DNA from 3 places in the Chryseobacterium sp. WG23 genome. Region 2 is predicted to be linked to each of the others. Evidence: riboswitches for the same ligand, from Rfam matches in the RefSeq annotation. Region 2 holds a riboswitch; each other region holds the start of a gene.
The links. A riboswitch is a leader RNA that binds a small molecule or an ion and turns the genes downstream of it on or off. The one in region 2 is predicted to bind cobalamin.

Region 1 (2,273 bases), on a different contig from region 2:
GCTTATCCTTTCCATTTCTACCCCTTCTGCACTATAATGAACGATATGCGGACCATATTCATCAGAAACCCAGAATGTTCCATCCGGAGCTGCCACAATACTTTCACTGTCCAGACCATATGTATCTGTTCCTAACATATTTCCTGAAGCATCATAGGCTACTTCACCGGTACTTCCCATTCCTATAGGATTTGGAAGTCCTGTGATAGGCTGGCCTGAAGGGTTTTTAAGTTTAATATATTGAATGACCTCGATATTACCTTCTGCATTGATTTTAAAATGCATAATCGTTGGGGTAAAATTAGGGACAAGAAATTTTTTACCGCTTAAGTAATCTGTATTCGGACCACGGTCTGTAATGACATAAAATTCTCCTTTTCTTGTAGGATGTGCCGCTGCTCCGGATCCAAATCCTCCGTTGATCACATCTACTCCATTGATAGTAGCCAATTTTGAAAAAGCAAATTCCTGCGGAAGCTTAGAATAATTAATCTCCTGGTTACTGGTGATGTCATCATCTTTACAGGATGCCAGCGCCATTAACACAAATGCGGATAGTAGCAGTCTTTTCATATTCTCTTTTATGGCTGCGAAAATATAAATTGATTGTAAACTGATCTTGAATATAATGATAATTGTATTTTAACAATGGAGCCATGAAAATGAATTTAATATAAACAGTAAAACTTTTGGTTTAAATCCGAAAACCTAACAACATCTTCAATTTGATTATCAATTCAAAAAAACATAGCATTAAAAACCATTCAGCTTCAGGGAAAATATAAAAACTAAAAGATAATTCACAAAACAGGACTCAAAAATTTATATGATATATTTGCGGCGTTTTAAGGTTGAACACTGTTCATTAATAGGGAATCAAGTGAGAATAAAATTTAATTCTTGAGCTGTACCCGCAACTGTAAGCTGTTTTACTTATAGCAAAATACAACCACTGGATACTGATCCGGGAAGGTGTGCTATAGGATGCAAGCCAGGAGACCTGCCTTATCCATTGTCACTTCAGGATCGTGATTATTGTCACTTTTCTTAAGTAAGTTTCGGGAATAAAACTTTAATTTAATTATATCATGAGAAAAATCTATTTTTTTTTCTTACTGCTTTTTATGCAGTTTTTGTCTGCCCAATTTACAGAGAACGACATTAAGTTTTGGGTAGGAACAGGTTCAAAGAAAGCCTATTTCATTGCAGATTTTAACGATAATAATTCTCTTGCTTCTTATGCATGGGGGTACCGTTTTGATGCGGATGGTTTACTGATGGAAGACATGATCAACGCTATTGTAGCTGCAGAACCTCAAATGGAGATTGATATTCCTTCAGGTTTTCTTCAAAGCTTTCATTATAATCATCATACGCCGGATATTGATGACAGCTGGATCCCATGGTCCGGAGCCAGCGCAGGAAATATGACATGGAACAACGGCCCGGGTTATACACCTCTGACTGATGGAAAATGGTACGGAATTACTTATGGAATTGATGATGCTGACACTCCGCCTTCTACACCTGTTGCGGCATACAGCTCACAATGGTATGTTCCCTCTCAGATTACCAACTGGATAGGAACAGGAAGTAATAAAAGCCTGGTAGTGGTTGATTTTGGAACCAATCAGTCAAACGGAAATGCAGATTCTTTTGTGTTTGGAATTAAATATAACGGAAGCATCACAGCCGAGCAGGCCTTACAGCTGATCCGGTCTCAAGCCTCTTATTTTAATTTCACCTCATCAAACAGCCAGATTTCTGCTCTTTCATTGAATAATTTTACAGGAAACGCCACAGTGGCAGACAGCTGGAAATTATATAAAGGAAAAGACCTCTCAAGCTGGCAAAAGAAGTCTGACCTTTCCCAGATTCAGTTAGCCAACAATGACTGGATGGGTATAAGTTTCGGACAGAGAAGACCATTTACCCCTACGGAAGCAGCCGATTCTATGCTGGGAGTTTCTTCTGTCACAAAGAAAAAATTCAGTATTCATCCTAATCCTGCAAATGATTTTATCCAGATCGAATCCATTGAAAAATATAAAGAAATAAATATCTACTCTTCTTTAGGCCAAAAAGTAATCACTTCCCAAGCCACAAAAATTGATATTCATTCTTTGAATTCAGGTGTTTATTTTGTTGAGATAAAGACAGCAGATACTTCAACCATCCATAAGATCATCAAGAAGTAGAACATCCTATGTGAAATGCTTTTTTCATACAATGATAAAACAAAAAAACGCACCGTATTGGTGCGTTTTTTCCGA
Region 2 (2,273 bases):
GTGCATCCTATGATGTCTATGTATTTAACAGTACCAGAATGGCATTTGTGAAAAGTGAGGAGCTTACGGAAATTGGCTCCAATTATTTTGGATTATTCGGTGTAGATGCCAAGCGTAAGCGCCTTGTTGCCACAGGAAAATCCGGATGTTGCATGATTTTTACTACAGAATATCAAGTAATTCCTAACAAAGGATTAGAAAAGGTATTGGAGAGGGAAGAAGATATGACCAATGAAGACCGTGTAAAAGTGATTACCAGGGAAAAAATAAATAACAAATGGGTTACCAGAACCAAGGTATATCCGGCAGGGCAATATAATAGATAAATAATACAATGAAAATTCAGAAAGAAATCGATTTTATCCTGGCAGTAGATGCTTTGAAAAACGTACAAAGAAGAAATTATAATGCAGATGATTCAAGAAGGGAAAATACTGCAGAACACTCGTGGCAGATTGTTATTCTTGCACAGATTTTATATCCTTATGCAAAAAACCGTGCTGACATTGACCTCCTGAGAGTTATCAGAATGCTTTCCATTCACGACTTGGTTGAAATTGAGGCTGGCGATACTTTTCTTTTTGATGAAAAAGCGATGGTTGGCAAGTTTGAAAGGGAAAAAGTTTCTGCTCAAAAGATCTTTGGAATTTTAGACGAGCCGTTACGTTCGGAGTTTTTCAATTTATGGCTGGAATTTGAAGAAGAAATAACGCCAGATGCTATTTTTGCGTGTGCTATTGACAGAATTATTCCTTTTATCCTCAATTCACATACCTCAGGAAAAAGCTGGACAGAAGCCGGAGTTACGGAAAAACAAATTAGAAGCATGCTTGAAAATGCCATCTGCAGAGCTTCTGATGAGATGGGGGAAGCTTTTGAATTATTGCTGACCAGAAGTCTGGAAACCGGAAAAGTGATCAAATAAAAGCTTAGTTTTTACTATAAATAGTTTCGGGCGGCCTTTGGCCGCCCGAAACTTTATAATTATAGGATTTGGATTGGCTTTTTGAATTCATCAATGGCTACAAAAGTAAAGTCGCCAATGATTGCTTTTTCTCTTTCGTAAGAATACATCTGTTCCGTGTAGATCTCTACATTGACCTTCATACTGGTTTTTCCAACGTAGGAAACTTTCCCAATCAGTTCAACAATAGTTCCTGCGGGGATAGGTTTTTTAAAATCAATTTTATCACTGCTTACGGTTACCACTCTTTTTCTTGCAAATCGGGTAGCAGTAATGAAGGCTACTTCATCCATCAGCTGCATAGCCGTACCTCCAAAAAGTGTATCATAATGATTCGTTGTATTAGGGAAAACCGCTTTAAATATTCTGGTTTCAGATGCTTCAATTCTTTCTTCTGTAGTCATATTTCATTATTAATTAAAACGAAATGAAATACTATTAAAACAACAGAATAATAACAGGAATCCAAGAAATCCCTGAAAAAATCCATCAGATCAATAAACTTCATATCGCGAAAGTTTTTTGTTTAAGAAAAAGGCAGGTCTCCTGACTTGTAACATCTTTTATCCCCTTCCCATGCCCCGCACAGTGGATCTTAATAAAAGACTTCAGTTACTTACAGTTGCGCGACAGTTCGTGATTTTCACACGATTCCCTTTTTAATCTGCTGTTAGGCAGAACCTATTTCCATGATGAATAAGCGTTAAACTTTTTCGGGGCAAAAATAATGAATTTATTCCGGATTATGGTAAATAATCTGACTGATCACTCTTCCTTTTTTAATGGTCCAAAGACTTGTATATCTGTATTCTCCTGAACCATTGATCATATAAAGAAAGATATTGTCGTTATCTAAAGAGGTTACCGCCACATTATTGAAATCCATGGTGGGCTGAAACATGTTTTTGATAGCTTCCCTTACAAAAACAGAACCTCTTCCAGGCTGCTGAACCCTGATTGATTTAATTTCGGTCATGCCTTCAGGGAGATCATTGCCTATTCCCCATGGCTTTACTTTATCGATAGTAAGGAGTTTTCCATCAGCATCTTTCTCCTTTTTACGGTATCCGGCATTGGATGGGTAAATATCAATAACTACTTTACTCCTTTGAGCTGTGGGGATTTTAGGGTCAGAATTATCGGTGAAAATAAGCGACTTTCCATTCTTGGATTTGGAAGGTGTATACTGGGGAAGCTGGTCAATATAAGCAATACGATCTTTATTTACCATTCCTTCCTTATCAAGAGTTTCATACCTTACAAAAGGCTTTTCCTCGTCCTGTTTTTCAGGATATTTGATCCAGATCCA
Region 3 (2,273 bases), on a different contig from region 2:
AAAAGAAAACAATGCAGGGCGATATCAGGATCAATGGGATCGGTGACCTAAATGTTATGGGAATTTATCAACTGATGCGTTCGAAAGATAATTTCCATCAGCTGAACGGTGGATTGGGCGTAAAAATTCCTTTGGGTAAGTTTGATGAAAAAGGAATTTCAGGAGTTAATCCGAGTTTTCAGCTGGGAACAGGAAGCTGGGATTATCAAGCAGCTTTGAATTATAAATTTCAGAAGAATAAAATTGCGGTATTGCTTAATACAGATTATACCATTAAAACAGAAAATAAAAAGAAGTACCGCTTTGGAAACCAATGGAATTATGCAGCAACAGGCTTTTATCAGGTTGCGGGAAATGAAAAATCTATATTTTCTTTAAAGACAGGGGTTCAGGGAGAAGTGTATGCTCAGAATAAACAGTTTGATGAAGCGCTGCCTAATACTGCCGGAAGTGCATTATATGGAAAGTTGGGCTTTGAGGCTTCCTATAAAAAGTTCAGTCTTGGAAGTGAAGTTATGCTTCCTGTTTATACCCATCTTGCAGGAGGAGATATAGAAGCAAAATCAAGGTTCAGTATTTTCCTGAATATTGGGATATAGTTGATCCTTAACGCAAAGTTTAATGTTTATCATACTTATTCAGATGGGAGATATTTAAACTTTGCGTTTAAAATCATACCTGTAATTTTTACACGAATTCTATTGTACTTTAGTATTTTTCTATTCAAAATTTACCTTTGGTACACATGCTTTTATAATATTGTAAATCATTTTGTTATTTGTGAATATATATTAATTATTTTCTATCTTTGCCGAAATTTGGTAAGCTGTAAAAAGCTTTTAAAAGGGAATCCGGTGAGAATCCGGAACAGACCCGCTGCTGTAAGCTCCACACCAAAATTTTTGAAGATTATATCCACTGTTTTTTAATGGGAAGGATTTCAAAAATGGAGTAAGTCAGAAGACCTGCCAGACCATAAACGTTTGACGCTTTCGTGGAATAAAGCTTTAGGACAACAATGATTTTGTGCAGCGACCACTGTGCTTTGTCGTTGCTTTCTTACATCCATTAGCGTCATCATTATTCATAAATGAGCTAATGGTGGCAAAACTGACTACATCTCAATTTCATAAAGTTGTTTTCACAACATTGGTGTTAACATCACAATTCTTGTTTTCTCAAACAAAGAAAAAAGACACCTTAAAGGAAGAAGCTATTAAGGCTGTCAATATTTACAAAAAGAGCTTTAAAGAAATCGTTCCTGCTCAGATATTGCAGGGAGAAGAGCTTGAAAGACTGAACAGCCACTCTGTTGCAGATGCCTTACGGTATTTTTCCGGTGTTCAGATCAAAGACTACGGTGGAATTGGAGGCTTAAAGACCATTAATATCCGAAGTATGGGAAGCCAGCACGTAGGAGTTTTTTATGACGGAATTCAGCTGGGAAATGCGCAGAACGGCCTTGTGGATCTGGGAAGATATTCTTTGGATGATCTGGAAGAAATATCATTATACAACGGTCAGAAAAGTGAGATCTTTCAGCCGGCAAAAGATTTCGGATCATCAGGTTCTATTTATTTGCAGCCCAAAACACCGGTATTTACCGGAACAAGAAAAACAAATCTTGTTTTGAGGGCAAAAAGTGCATCCATTGATTTATTCAACCCCTCTTTCCGTTTGGAACAAAAAATATCACAGAGAACTTCTGCCAGTTTCAGTGCCGAATTTCTGCAAAGTGATGGTATTTACAAATACCGTTACGAGAAAAAATATCCTAATGGAGAGCAGGCGTATGATACGATTGCTAAAAGAAGAGACTCTGATATTAAAGCAAAACGTTTTGAAACCTCCTTGAATGGAACTTTAAATAACGGAAGCTGGAATATCCGTGGATATGGGTATATTTCAAATCGGGGTATTCCTGCTCCTGTTGTTAACAGCCGTTTTGATGGGAGAGGGGCAAGGATGTTTGATGAGAACTATTTTGTACAGGCCAATCTGAGGAAAAAGTTATTCCCTAAATTCGAAACTCAGCTTAAAGCAAAATTTGCTTACGATTATACCCGTTTTCTGGATACGGTACAGTCTCAGTTAGTTAAATATTCAGATAATACCTACATTCAAAGGGAGCTGTATATATCTTCTTCCAATTTATATACAGTGAGTTCCAATTGGGATATTAGTTTGAGCGGGGATTTCCAGTACAATAATCTGGATGCAGACCTGTATCAATTTTCTTATCCTACCCGCTATACCACATTGGTGGCTTTGGC

Region 1: linked by a shared signal. The riboswitch ahead of MP477_RS11060 (T9SS type A sorting domain-containing protein) and the one ahead of MP477_RS21650 (acyl-CoA thioesterase) in region 2 are both predicted to bind cobalamin.
Region 3: linked by a shared signal. The riboswitch ahead of MP477_RS16075 (TonB-dependent siderophore receptor) and the one ahead of MP477_RS21650 (acyl-CoA thioesterase) in region 2 are both predicted to bind cobalamin.

Annotation. Positions count from the first base shown of each region.
Region 1 is NZ_JALCZE010000006.1:161,539-163,811, reverse strand. Features, by position in the region: gene MP477_RS11065 (esterase-like activity of phytase family protein) at 1-573, opposite strand, end outside; cobalamin riboswitch at 832-1,023, shown strand; gene MP477_RS11060 (T9SS type A sorting domain-containing protein) at 1,125-2,198, shown strand.
Region 2 is NZ_JALCZE010000017.1:60,473-62,745, forward strand. Features, by position in the region: gene MP477_RS21640 (hypothetical protein) at 1-326, shown strand, start outside; gene MP477_RS21645 (HD family hydrolase) at 335-925, shown strand; gene MP477_RS21650 (acyl-CoA thioesterase) at 985-1,368, opposite strand; cobalamin riboswitch at 1,483-1,664, opposite strand; gene MP477_RS21655 (hypothetical protein) at 1,698-2,273, opposite strand, start outside.
Region 3 is NZ_JALCZE010000010.1:105,735-108,007, forward strand. Features, by position in the region: gene MP477_RS16070 (transporter) at 1-599, shown strand, start outside; cobalamin riboswitch at 803-988, shown strand; gene MP477_RS16075 (TonB-dependent siderophore receptor) at 1,099-2,273, shown strand, end outside.